DNA from 4 places in the Halorhodospira sp. 9628 genome. Region 1 is predicted to be linked to each of the others. Evidence: predicted binding sites of a transcription regulator. Region 1 holds the regulator's gene; each other region holds the start of a gene.
The links. Region 1 encodes sigma-54, which starts transcription at its own class of promoters, with help from an activator protein. Its sites were predicted from a motif close to TGGCANGNTNCNTGCTT; they were not measured.

Region 1 (3,190 bases):
GGCTGCTGTCGCTGAACATCTCGGCAAGGCTGGCGAGGATCTGCAGGTGCTCGTCGGTGAAGTGCTCGGGTACGACGAGGGCGAAGAGCAGGTCCACCGGTGCCTTGTCGAAGGCGTCGAAATCGATGCCCCGGTCCAGGCGGATGAGGGCCCCGATGGCGCGGTCGATCCCGTCGATGCGGGCGTGGGGCACGGCGACGCCGTGCCCCAGGCCCGTGCTGCCCAGTCGCTCACGGGCCAGCAACCGGTTGCTGATCTCCCGGGCGTCGAGGCCGTCGCCGCTGGCCCCGATCAGCTCGCCTATGCGCAGGAGCACCTGCTCCTTGTCCTCGATGCCGCTCTCGCAGCGAACACGTTCCGGCGTGATGAGTTGCTCGATGTCCATGGAGTGTCCGATCGGCTGGCCCGCTGAACCGCGTCCCGCCGCCTTAAAGGCTGGCCTTGAGGGACGCGCCCTGCCGTCGCTGATCGACGGCCTTCTCTTTGTGTTTCAGGACCTGACGGTCAAGCTTGTCCACGAGCACGTCAATGGCTGCATAGAGATCCTCCTCGATGGCATCGGCAAAAACGCGCCCGCCGCCACCCCCGATGTGGATGACCGACTCGGCCTTCTGCTGCTTCTTCTCCACCGTGAGGATCACCTCGGTATCGATGACGTGGTCGAAGTGGCGCTGGATGCGTTGCATCTTCTCGTTCACATGCGCCCGGAGGGCCGGGGTGATCTCGACATGATGCCCACTGAGCTTGATCTGCATACCGCCTCCTGAACCCCTTTGCCGCCGGCGGAGCCGGGGGCCTCAGCGCCCCCGGGCCTCCCTGCGCTCCGCCGACGATGCGATGGACAGGGACTCCCGGTACTTGGCGACCGTCCGACGCGCCACCTGGATCCCCTCCTCATGAAGGATACGCGCAATCGCGCTGTCACTCAGCGGTTTTGCCCGATCCTCCTCGGCGATCAGCCGGCGGATCCGCGCCCGGATCGCCGTCGCCGAAGCCTCTCCGCCGTCGCTGGTCTGCACGTGGCTCGAGAAAAAGTACTTGAACTCGAAGGTGCCCCGCGGGGTGTGCATGTACTTGTTGGTGGTGATGCGGGAGATGGTGGACTCGTGCATCTCCACCGCCTCGGCGATCTCGCGCAGAACCAGTGGTTGCATCGCCTCCTCGCCGTGGTCGAGGAACCCCTGTTGCCGCTCTACGATGGCGCTGGCCACTTTCAGCAAGGTCTCGTTCCTGCTGCGCAGGCTCTTGATCAGCCAGCGCGCCTCTTGGAGATGGTTGCGGAGGCAGTGGTTGTCCGCGCTGCGGTCCGCTCTGCGGATCAGGCTGGCGTAATACGCGTTGACGCGCAAGCGGGGGGCGGTCTCGCCGTTGAGTTCCACCTGCCAGACGCCGTCGCGGCGCACGACGAGGACATCGGGGATGATGTAGTCCGGGGTTGTGTCGCTGATCTGCGAGCCCGGGCGTGGATCGAGGCTCTGGATCAGACCGAGGATGCCGCCGAGGGCATCTTCGCCGACCCCCAGGGCGCGGCCCAGGTCGTCATGGCGGCGTTCGGCGATGAGCTCCAGGTGGTGGAGGAGGGCGTGCTGCGCCTCCGCACGCCAGGGCGTGTCCTCGGGAAGCTGCTCGAGCTGGACGCACAGCGCTTCCTGAGGGTCGCGGGCGGCAACGCCGGTCGGGTCGAGCCGCTGGACACGCTGCAGGACCGCCTCTAGCTCCTCGGCGCTGACTTGCTCGTCGGCCGGACAGCCGGCCAGCAGATCCTCGGTGCTCTGGGTCAGGTAGCCGTCGTCGCCGACGGCGTCGACGATGACCTCGGCGATGGAGCGCTCCCGGGCGGAGAAGGCCTCGAGCTCGATCTGCGCGTGCAGGTGCTGCTGGAGGCTGTCGGAGGCGGCCGGCCGGTTGTCGAGGGTGTCGCGCTGCGCACCCTCGTCGCCGGGGGCGCTCAGTGCCGTGCTGCCGTCGTAGATGTCGTCCCAGGAGGTGTCCAGGGGCAGGTCTTCGGGGATGTCCTCGCCGGCGGGTTCGCTGGCCGGTGCCTCGTCCTCGTGGGGTTCCGTTTCCTGCTGCTCCTGCTCCTGCCCGGGCTCGGCCTCCTCATCGAGCTCGAGCATGAAGTTCGACTCCAGGGCCTGCTGGATCTCGGTGCGCAGCTCCAGGCTGGAGAGCTGCAGCAGCCGGATGGCCTGCTGCAGCTGCGGGGTCATGGTCAGCTGCTGACCGATGCGTAGCTGAAGCGACTGCTTCATGGCCGTGTCCGTTGTGCTTGAAGCATCCGTAGTCCGTCACTCACAGGCGGAAGTCCTCGCCCAGGTACACCTCGCGTACCCGCGGGTTGGCCAGCACGCTCTCGGCGTCCCCGGCGGCCAGCACCTCGCCGTCACTGAGGATGTAGGCGCGTTGCACGATGCCCAGCGTCTCGCGCACGTTATGGTCGGTGATCAGCACGCCGATACCCCGTTGCGCCAGCTGGCGGACGATCCGCTGGATCTCGCCCACCGAGATGGGGTCGACCCCGGCGAATGGCTCATCAAGCAGTATGAACCGCGGATTCGCCGCGAGGGCGCGGGCGATCTCCACGCGCCGGCGCTCGCCCCCGGACAGGGCGATCCCCGGGGAGTCGCGCACGTGGGTCACGCCGAACTCCTCGAGCAGGCGATCCAGCTCCTGCTCGCGCTCAGTGCCGTCCAGGTCGTCGCGCAGCTGCAGGATGGCCCGTACGTTATCCGCAACGCTCAGTTTACGAAAGACCGAGGGTTCCTGGGGGAGGTAGCCGATGCCCAATCGGGCCCGGGCGTGAATGGGCAACCGGGTGAGGTCGTCGCCTTCCAGGGTGATTCGCCCCTCGTCGGCCTGCACCAGGCCGACGACCATGTAAAAGCACGTGGTCTTGCCGGCCCCGTTGGGGCCGAGCAGGCCGACGATCTCACCGTCGGCGACCTCCAGCCCCGCGCCGTTGACCACGGTGCGGCCGCGATAGCGCTTGCTCAGCCCCTCCGCGCGCAGCGTCACCAACGGGTCATTCCTCCTCGCGCCGTGCCGGATACAGGATGGTCCGCGCCCGCTGCCCCTCGGCGCCGCGGGCCTTCATGACCTGCCCCTCCAGGTCGACGTCGATGGTCTCGGCGGTGACTTGATCATCCCCCTGCCAGAGATGTGCATCGCCCTGGAAATGGGCACGTTCGGG
Region 2 (3,190 bases), on a different contig from region 1:
GGCACCAGTGCGCAGGCCGATTCGAGGGCCTCTCCGGCCAGTTCGGCAGCGATCACCCCGGAGCGCTGCCGCCGCCGCTCACGGGCCCGAGCCACCCGTTCGGCCACCACACCGCTCGGCTCGGCCGCCGGCGCGGCGGTCAGTTCCCGGGCACTGAGCCGCGGCACCTCCACGGCGATGTCGAAGCGATCCAGCAGGGGGCCGGTCATCCGGTCGCGGTAACGCGCCACCTGTTCCGGCGTACAGCGACACACCCCGCGCGGATCGCCGTGGTAGCCGCAGGGGCAGGGGTTCATCGCCGCGACCAGCTGGAACGCCGCCGGGTAGGTCACCCGGGCGTTGCTGCGGGCGATACTCACCTGCCGGGCCTGTAGGGGCTCGCGCAGCGCCTCCAGGGCGTTGCGCGGCAGCTCCGGGAATTCGTCGAGGAAGAGCACACCGCGGTGGGCCAGGGAGACCTCGCCGGGACGCGGCGGCTGCCCGCCACCGATCAGGGCGGCGGCGGAGACGGTGTGGTGCGGAGCGCGAAAGGCCGGCACCCGCCAGGTGGCCGGATCCACCCCCGCGCCGCTGACCGAGCGCACCGCGGCCGCCTCCAGCGCCTCGGCCTCCGGCAGCGGCGGCAGCAAACCCGGCAACCGCTCGGCGAGCATGCTCTTGCCGGTGCCCGGCGGCCCGCTGAGCAGCAGGTTGTGGCCGCCGGCGGCGGCCACCTCCAGCGCCCGGCGCGGTCCGGCCTGACCGCGGACCTCGGCCAGATCCGGACCCCGGGGCCGCTGCTCGGCCGCCGCTGCCGACCCCACCGGGGGCAGTGGATCACGGCCGTCCAGGTGGTCGAGGACCGCCAGCAGCCGCTGCGCGGCTATTGCCCCCTGCGGATGGACCAGGGCGGCCTCGGCGCCGTCGCCGACGGGGATGATCAGCCGCCGGCCGGCGTCGCGGGCGGCGCGGGCCGCCGGCAGGGTCGCACCCACCTCACGGAGCTCGCCGCCGAGGGCCAGCTCGCCGATGAACTCCAGCGAATCGAGCTCGCCGTGGACCTGCCCCGAGGCGGCCAGGACGCCGACGGCGATGGCTAGATCGAACCGGCCCCCGCCCTTGGGCAGGTCCGCGGGGGCCAGATTGACGGTGACGCGGCCGACGGGGAACTGCAGGCCGCTGTTGATGATGGCGCTGCGGACCCGGTCCCGGGCCTCGCGCACCTCGGCCCGCGGCAGGCCGACAAGTGAGAACGCAGGCAGCCCCGGCGCCAGGTGGACCTCCACCCGGACCTCGGGGGCCGACACGCCGAGCGCCGCCCGCGCCCGGGTTACAGCCAGTGCCATGGAACCCTCCCTGGTTCGTGGGGCACACGCGACGGTCAGCGGGGCATAGCGCCCCGCCGGTTAGCCGTCGCTGCCGCCGGCAGGACCGCCCGGGCCACCGCCCTGGGCCTTCTCCAGCTCGGCAACGCGGCGGTTGAGTTCCTCGAGCTGGGCCCGGGTCCGTGCCAGAACCTTGGCCTGGGCGTCGAACTCCTCGCGGGTCACCAGATCCAGCCGCGAGAAGCCGGCCTGCAGCGAGGCGCGGACGTTCTTCTCCACCTCGTCGTGGAACTCGCGCACGCCGGCCGGCAGGCTTGCCGTGAGCTTCTGCGCCAGTTCGTCGATGGTTTTCTGATCGATCATCGCCTTTCCAACCCTGTGGTCACGCACCGAAACCGTGCAGCGGCGCCATTTCCGCCCCCGACTGGTGCAGGGGTCACCGGGCCGCCGGTCTGTTCCCCCCGGTGTGGCGCGGTTTCGCCGTCGCCCCGGGGCCCTGGCACGCCTCCTGCAACATCCCTGATGACCGCAGCCGCATCCACTCGCCGCTGCGGCTCCGTACAACGCGTACAACGAGGACGACGCTCATGAAATTGGTAACGGCAATCATCAAGCCTTTCAAGCTCGATGACGTCCGCGAAGCGCTCTCCGCCATCGGGGTCCAAGGTATCACGGTCACCGAGGTGAAGGGCTTCGGGCGTCAGAAGGGACACACCGAACTCTACCGCGGTGCCGAGTACGTGGTCGACTTCCTGCCCAAGATGAAGCTGGAGATCGCCATCGACGACAGTCTAGTGGACCGCGCCTGTGACGCCATCCGCCAGGCCGCGAACAGCGGCAAGATCGGCGACGGCAAGATCTTCGTCTTCGACGTCGAGCAGGCCATCCGCATCCGCACCGGCGATACCGGCACGGACGCGCTGTAACCGGCCCGCCCCCACTCAACGCAGAGGACCTGAACCATGGAAGACGTAGTCGAACTTGCCTACGCCCTCGATACTTTCTACTTCCTGCTCTCGGGCGCACTGGTCATGTGGATGGCCGCCGGGTTCACCATGCTCGAGGCCGGGATGGTGCGCGCCAAGAACACCACGGAGATCCTGACCAAGAACATCGGGCTCTACTCCATCGCCGTGATCATGTACATGCTCATCGGCTGGAACCTGATGTACGAGAGTTCGGGCAGTCTGCTGCCCACCTTCAGCTTCCTGCTGCCTGCCAGCGAGCCGGTCACCGCCGAGATGGCGCGCAGCGGCGAGGCGACGGAGTCCTACTTCTCGGACTTCTTCTTCCAGGTGGTCTTCGTGGCCACGGCCATGTCCATCGTCTCGGGTGCCGTGGCCGAGCGGATGAAGCTCTGGTCCTTCCTGATCTTCGCCGTGGTGCTCACTGGCTTCATCTACCCGATCCAGGGGCTGTGGAGCTGGGGCGGCGGCTTCCTCGACCAGATGGGGTTCTCGGACTTCGCCGGCTCGGCCATCGTCCACATGGCGGGTGCCTCGGCAGCCCTGGCCGGTGTCCTGGTCCTGGGTGCGCGTAAGGGCAAGTACGGCCCCCGCGGCGAGGTGCGGGCCATCCCCGGCGCCAACCTGCCCCTGGCTACCCTGGGCACCTTCATCCTCTGGCTTGGCTGGTTCGGGTTCAACGGCGGCTCGGAGCTGTCGGTCTCGTCGGCGGGTGCGGCCAACGCGGTGGCGACGATCTTCATGAACACCAACCTGGCCGCCGCCGGCGGTGTCGTCGCCGCCCTGCTTCTGGCCCGCGCCCTGTTTGGCAAGGCCGACCTGACCATGGCCCTCAACGGCGCCATCGCCGGTCTGGTCTCGATCACCGCCGGGCCGGACACTCCCTCGCCCCTGCTCGCCGCGATCATCGGCGGGGTCGGC
Region 3 (3,190 bases), on a different contig from region 1:
AGACGGCGCTGGCGGACCAGGGTGGCGAGCATACGGGCGTAGAGCTGCTGGGTCTCGGCGTCCCGGGGCAGGTCGTCCTCCAGGTCGGCCTCGACCTTGAACAGCTCCGGGAAGTCCGGGTCGTAGGCCGAGAGCAGGTAGTAGACCATCCGGTCGCCGAGCAGCACCACCTTGGTGCGCAGCGGCATCGGTTCCGGCTCCAGGGTGACCGTGGTCCAGAAGCCGTGGACCTGCTCCAAGGACTCGATGCGCACCTCGCCGGCGGAGAGCGTCCGTTTGAGCGATGGCCAGGCCAGCGGCTGGGTGAGGATGCGGTGGGCATCGACGATCAGATAGCCGCCGTTGGCCTGGTGCAGCGAGCCGGGGCGGATCAGGTTGAAGTCGGTGAGCAGCGCCCCCTGGTGCACGTGATGCTCCGTGCGGCCCACCAGCCGTTGGTGGGTGGGCATGTCCTCGTAGACCACCGGCGCGCCGTCGGCCGGGTCGTGGGCGAGCAGCAGGTTGGCCCGGTAGCGGCCGAGGATGTACTCCACGTGGTCTTGCTCGCCGGAGCGGAAGGCGTCCACGTGCTCGATGATGTCGTTGCGGACGGCGTCCAGGTGGGCGGCGGCCAACGGCAGCTCGCCGTAGCGCTGGCGCAGCTCCTGGATGCGCTGGCCGACCGCGAGCAGGGTCATCTCCTCATTGAGCTTGCGGACCTGCTCCTGGATCTCCTTGCGCCACTTGGGGATCTGCTTGACCACCGCCTGCAGCCGCTCCTGCAGGAACTCGATGGCCTCCTGATAGCGCCGGCGCTCCTCCTCGGGCAGCTGCTGGAACTGCTCCGGCTCGATCACCTCGCCCTCCTTGACCGGGGCGAAGCTGAATCCCGAGGGGGTCTGCAGCAGCGTGACGTCGTACTGCTCCGCCTCCTTCTGGATCGCCTCGAAGGCCTCGCGCTGGCGGCGGTTGAGCTGCTGCTGCAGCTCCTGCAGCCGGTTCTGGTACTCGTCGCTTTCGAAGGTGGCCGGGATGGTGCTGCGCAGCTCCTCGATCAGCTGCTCCAGATCGTGGCGCCAGCGCGCCCCCTGGCCCGGCGGCAGGCGCAGCAGCCGCGGCCGCGTGGGCTCCTCGAAGTTGTTCAGGTAGCACCAGTCCGAGGGCGTCGCCTCGCGCGCGGCACGCTCGGCCAGCAGCCGATGGACCATCTCCAGCTTGCCGTCGCCCTCCGGCCCCATCACGAACAGATTGAAGCCCGAGGCGCGCATACTCGCGCCCAGATCCATCGCCTCCAGGGCCCGTTCCTGCCCGGGCGGGCGGTCCATGGCCGAGAGCTCCTCGGTGGTGCGGAAACCGAGCTGCTCCGGGTCACAGACCCGGTAGAGGCGCTCCAGTGAAAGGGGCTCGGGTGCAGCCATGCTCATCTCCCATCCCTGCCGTCATTGATGCGTAGCACCCTACCACTGGTAAGACCCCAGGCGGCCTAGACGACTCCGCCCAGGCTGCAGCGACCACCAACCGTCCATCCAGACGGGTTCGCTTAGGCAAATGTGTCAATGATTCTTACACCGATTCCATTTTTCCCAACATGGAAATCGACAACGCTTTGAAATAAAAAAAGAAGAAAAATCGGCACGAGGCTTGCTCGTAGTCCGGTGCCGACGCCGTCACGACGCTTCCAAGCGCACTCGGGCAACCAGCGTCGGCAGGTCTCGCAATGGCAGCCAAGGGTCACGCCAATCACATTATGGGGTGTCATCATGAACAAGATTCGATCCGCACTATCCGCATCACTGCTGGCAGTGGCTGTAGGGGTACCCATGCATGCCGCTGCCGATCCTATTCCTGTTGACCTGGAGCTGGTGCTAGCGGTGGATGTCTCCGGCAGCGTCAACGCCCCCCGCTATCAAGCACAAAAGACCGGCTATATTGAGGCGTTCCGCAATCCGCTGGTCCACAGCGCCATCGGCAGTGGCGTTATCGGCTCTATCGCCACGACCTACATGGAGTGGTCAGGAGCGACCCAGCAGTCGCAGCAGGTCGGCTGGACACAAATTGGCTCAGCAGCGGAGGCCAACGCCTTTGCCGACACCATCGAGGCGACAACCAGGGCCTTCAGTGACTTGACCGGCATCTCACAAGCCATCGACTGGTCAGTTGACTCCATCCAAAACAATGACTTCGCAGGCACGCGACAGATCATTGATATCTCCGGCGATGGCACCGACAACACTTCCGGCGACCCCGCAGATGCGCGAGACGACGCCGTAGCCGCAGGAATGACCATCAATGGCATCGCTATTGAGGAGGTCACCAGCATCAGCCTCACCGATTACTTCGCAAACAACGTCATCGGCGGTGACAGCAGCTTCGTTTTGACTGCCGATACCTTCGAGGACTTCGAAGATGCCATTCTGTTAAAGCTTCAGCGCGAAATCGACCCCAACGGAGTACCGGTACCCGGCACCGCGGCGCTCTTCGGCCTAGGGTTGGTGCTGCTTGCCGGTGGCGGGCGTTTCAGCCGCCGGATTGCAGGTGCTCCGGCACAGAGACCTACGGTAATGGCCTAACTAACCAGGAAAAGAGGGTGAACCGACGGCCGGGACCTTTCCCGGCCGTTGCCAACTGCGGTTCGACGGTCCGCGCGCATTGGGAGGGGTAGCATGAATCAGCACCGAAGGAGATCGGAACATTGCGCAAGATCCGTTGTCGGGATCGTCGCACTGCTGCTTTTCGGGGCCGTGACGGGCTGCGGGCCAACCCAGATGAGCGAAGAGGAACATTTGGAGCGTGCCGCCCATTACCAAGCTGAAGGCAACCCCGAAGCCGAAGCCATCGAACTGCGTAGCGCGCTTCGGCAAAACCCCGAAAACATTGATGCTCACCACCGGCTCGGGGTTATCTATTTGAGCTTGGGGCGCACCGAGGACGCCATCCGCGCCTTGGAGCGAGCCCAGGAGAGATCCGGCGGGGATGTGGACGACGAGATCCGCTTGGATTTGGGGCGCGCCTACTGGCAAGCGCGCCGCGCTGAGGACACGCTGCAAACCGTGAACACCTCCTTCAGCGCGGCTGAGCACCACTTGGACGCGGCACTGCTACGCGGTCACGCCCTCGCCTCCGAGAACCGCATTATGGAAGCAGAAGCGGCGTATCGTCAGGCATTGCGGAACGACCCTGAACGCCTCAGCGCTATGGTCGGGGTGGCCCG
Region 4 (3,190 bases), on a different contig from region 1:
CTCGCGCTCCGGCGCCTGCACCTTCTCGTCAATGCGCAGCGCCGCATGGCCCTCGCACACCCCATAGGTACCGTAGAAGACCGGCACCTCCTCGACCTCGACCACCACCCGCTCGGGCATCTCGATGGGGATCACATCCCCGGCCTTGAGGTGCATCAGATCGCGCAGGGTGATCTCCGAGCGCGCCAGGGTACTGTGCATGGTCACCGGAGCGGTCTTCATCTCTTCGCGCAGCGCCTTGGCCCAGCGGTCATCGACGTCGTTGCGATCGGACTGCACGCCGGCGTCGAGGATCTCGCGGATCGGCTCGACCATGGTGTACGGCAGGGTCACGTGGATGTCGCCACCGCCGCCGTCGAGCTCGACGTGGAACTTGCTCACGACGACCACCTCGGTGGGGCTGACGATGTTGGCGAACTGCGGGTTGACCTCCATGTTCACGTACTCGAAGTCCACGCCGAGCACCGGGTTCCACGCCTCGCGCAGGTCATCGAAGGCCTGATCGAGCATCAGCCGGATAACCCGCTGCTCGGTGGGCGTGAACTCGCGCCCCTCCACCTTGAGGTAGAAGTGCCCGCCGCCGCCGAAGAAGTTGTCCACCACCAGGAAGACCAGCTTGGGGTCGATCACGAACAGACCGGAGCCGCGCAGCGGCGGCACGCGGATGATGTTCAGGCTGGTGGGGACGAACAGGGTGTGGACGTACTCGCCGAACTTCATCATCTCCACGCCGGTGACCGAGACCTCCGGCGTGCGGCGGAGCATGTTGAACAGGCCGATGCGAAACAGCCGCCCGAAGCGCTCGTTGATCATCTCCAGGGTCGGCATCCGGCCCCGGACGATGCGCTCCTCGGCGGTAAAGGTGTACGGCCGGAGTTCGCCGGTATCCTCTTCGTCCTCGGTGTCGACGTCGCCGTCGTCGATCCCGTGGAGGAGCGCGTCGATCTCGTCCTGGCTGAGGATATCCTGCTGCGACATGACGACCGCCCGCTACTGCATTACGAAACTGGTGAAGTAGACCGCTTCGACCTCGCCCTCGATCCCGCGCTCATCGAGGATGTCGTTGATCTCCTCGAGCGAGGCGTGCCGCAGATCCTCGCGCCCGGCCCGGGTGTTGAGCGCCTCGAAGCTCTGATCAGCGAAGAGCATCAGCAGGTTGTTGCGGATCACCGGCATGTGCCGCTCCACGCCCTCGAGCGCCTGGTCGGTGCGCGCCATGACCTCGACCTCGGCCTGCAGGTAGCTGATCCGCTGACCCCGCTCGAAATTGACGGTCAAAGGCGGCTCCAGCTTGAGGTACTGCGGATCCCCCAGGTCGGGCTCTGCGTCCGCATGCATGCCCGGCGGCGTGATGTAGCCGAACGCCAGGGCCCCCACGGTGCCCATGGTCACGACCATCATCAACGCCATGATCCCCATGAATATGTAGACAATCTTCGGCACTGGTATGCCTCCCCGTGCCCTATCAATGCACTGACTGTGCCGTGACGCCGGCGCTGCTGCTGCCGACTCCCCATGCTACCGCATCACCCGCCGGCGACGCCTGTTGACGCCTTGTTGCATTTGCAACTAGATTGCACTGGACGCCGGAGGCGGCCGCTGTGGACTCTCTTGTGCTATCGGCCACCAGCGCCGGGAACTTGACCACAGCAGCGCGACAGCGGCCACAACCGCCCGGCGCGTCACTCAATCCAGGGGAGCCCGAACATGTCACGATACCACGCCCAATGGCGCCGATCGGCCCTGCTGGCCACCGGTCTGGGCGGCGCAGCCCTGCTGCTCGGCAGTGCCCACGCCCAGTCGCCCACCGACGAACCCACCGTCGAGCAGGGACCGGAACCCACCGTCAGCGCCGACCCCGGCCCGATGCAGCGGGCCACCGCCTCCAGCGAGCAGATCGGCGCCGGCACACTGATGAACCCGTCCATCTCCGTGATCTTGGACGGCGTGTACGGCAACGAGTTCTCCGGCCACGTCGATGACCCCGGCGGCTTCGGCATGGGCCACAGCCACGGTCACGGCCACGACCACGCCCACGGGATCGAGGACGGCTTCCAGCTGCGCGAGACGGAGATCGCCTTCGAGGCCTCGGTGGACCCGTATTTCGACGCCTTCGCGATGCTGGTCATCGAGGGCACCGACCACATCGACCTGGAGGAGGCGTACTTCACCACCCGCAGCCTGCCCTGGGGCCTGCAGGTGAAGGCCGGCCGCTTCCTCTCCGACATCGGCTACATCAACAGCCAGCACCCCCACGAGTGGGACTTCGTGGACCGCCCGCTGGTCAGCGAGCACCTCTTCGGCGACCACGGCATCCAAGAGACCGGCGTGCAGCTCAACTGGCTGGCGCCCACCCGCACCTACCTGAAGTTCGGTGTCGAGACTCTGCAAGGTGAGAGCAGCGGAATCGCCCCGTACGAGGGGCACGACCACGGCTTCGACGATGTCTCCGGCCCGCGCCTCGGGACCGCCTTCGCCAAGTGGGGACCGAACCTCGGTTACAATCACAACGCGCAGTTTGGGGCATCCGCAGGCTACGCCCGTGCCTTCCAGAAGGGCGATATCGACGACGACGAGGACGCCTGGGACGGCGACAGCTGGTTCGCCGGCCTCGACGCGATCTATCGCTACGACGCCGGTGGTTATAAGGGCCAGGGCGACTGGACCGTACAGGGCGAGTACTTCTACCGGAACATCGAAGCCGACTTTTATGACGACGGAGATTTCGAATACGCCGGCACCAGCAAGCAGGACGGCCTCTATCTCCAGGCGGTCTACGGCATCGCCCCGCGCTGGCGGACCGGCCTGCGCGCCGAAGCCCTGGGCATCACCAACGACGCCTTCGGGCACGATGAGATCGAGGCCCTAGACACCAGCTACCGTTACGCGGCCAACGTGACCTTCTACCCGTCGCACTTCTCGTACATCCGGGCTCAGGTCAACTACTCCGACTTCGCCGGTGGCGCTGGGCATGGGCATGGGCACGGACACGACCACGGGGAAGACGCCTGGCAGGCGATGCTCCAGTACAACCTGAGCCTCGGCGCCCACGGCGCCCATCCGTTCTGAGCGCGCCGCGCCGCAAACGCAGAGGGAGTCGAATGATGTTCAAGCGCATCCTTGCCACCGCGGTCCTCGCCACCGCCCTCGCCGCCGGCCCCGCCGCGGCGGAGCGGCTGCAGGTGGCCGC

Region 2: the regulator sigma-54 is predicted to act here: its motif matches at 1,802-1,818, upstream of LRG10_RS07250 (P-II family nitrogen regulator).
Region 3: the regulator sigma-54 is predicted to act here: its motif matches at 1,610-1,626, upstream of LRG10_RS00980 (DUF1194 domain-containing protein).
Region 4: the regulator sigma-54 is predicted to act here: its motif matches at 1,469-1,485, upstream of fliL (flagellar basal body-associated FliL family protein).

The regions. Positions count from the first base shown of each region.
Region 1 covers NZ_JAJNRF010000006.1:14,719-17,908, reverse strand. Annotated here, with positions in the region: gene LRG10_RS07585 (PTS sugar transporter subunit IIA) at 1-385, opposite strand, end outside; gene hpf (ribosome hibernation-promoting factor, HPF/YfiA family) at 429-755, opposite strand; gene LRG10_RS07575 (RNA polymerase factor sigma-54) at 798-2,252, opposite strand; gene lptB (LPS export ABC transporter ATP-binding protein) at 2,293-3,018, opposite strand; gene lptA (lipopolysaccharide transport periplasmic protein LptA) at 3,023-3,190, opposite strand, start outside.
Region 2 covers NZ_JAJNRF010000005.1:149,116-152,305, forward strand. Annotated here, with positions in the region: gene LRG10_RS07240 (YifB family Mg chelatase-like AAA ATPase) at 1-1,325, opposite strand, end outside; gene LRG10_RS07245 (accessory factor UbiK family protein) at 1,386-1,667, opposite strand; gene LRG10_RS07250 (P-II family nitrogen regulator) at 1,892-2,230, shown strand; gene LRG10_RS07255 (ammonium transporter) at 2,342-3,190, shown strand, end outside.
Region 3 covers NZ_JAJNRF010000001.1:217,272-220,461, reverse strand. Annotated here, with positions in the region: gene LRG10_RS00985 (Lon protease family protein) at 1-1,397, opposite strand, end outside; gene LRG10_RS00980 (DUF1194 domain-containing protein) at 1,740-2,549, shown strand; gene prsT (XrtA/PEP-CTERM system TPR-repeat protein PrsT) at 2,643-3,190, shown strand, end outside.
Region 4 covers NZ_JAJNRF010000004.1:105,196-108,385, forward strand. Annotated here, with positions in the region: partial or broken gene fliM (flagellar motor switch protein FliM) at 16-978, opposite strand; gene fliL (flagellar basal body-associated FliL family protein) at 991-1,443, opposite strand; gene LRG10_RS06060 (zinc-regulated TonB-dependent outer membrane receptor) at 1,708-3,069, shown strand; gene LRG10_RS06065 (metal ABC transporter substrate-binding protein) at 3,105-3,190, shown strand, end outside.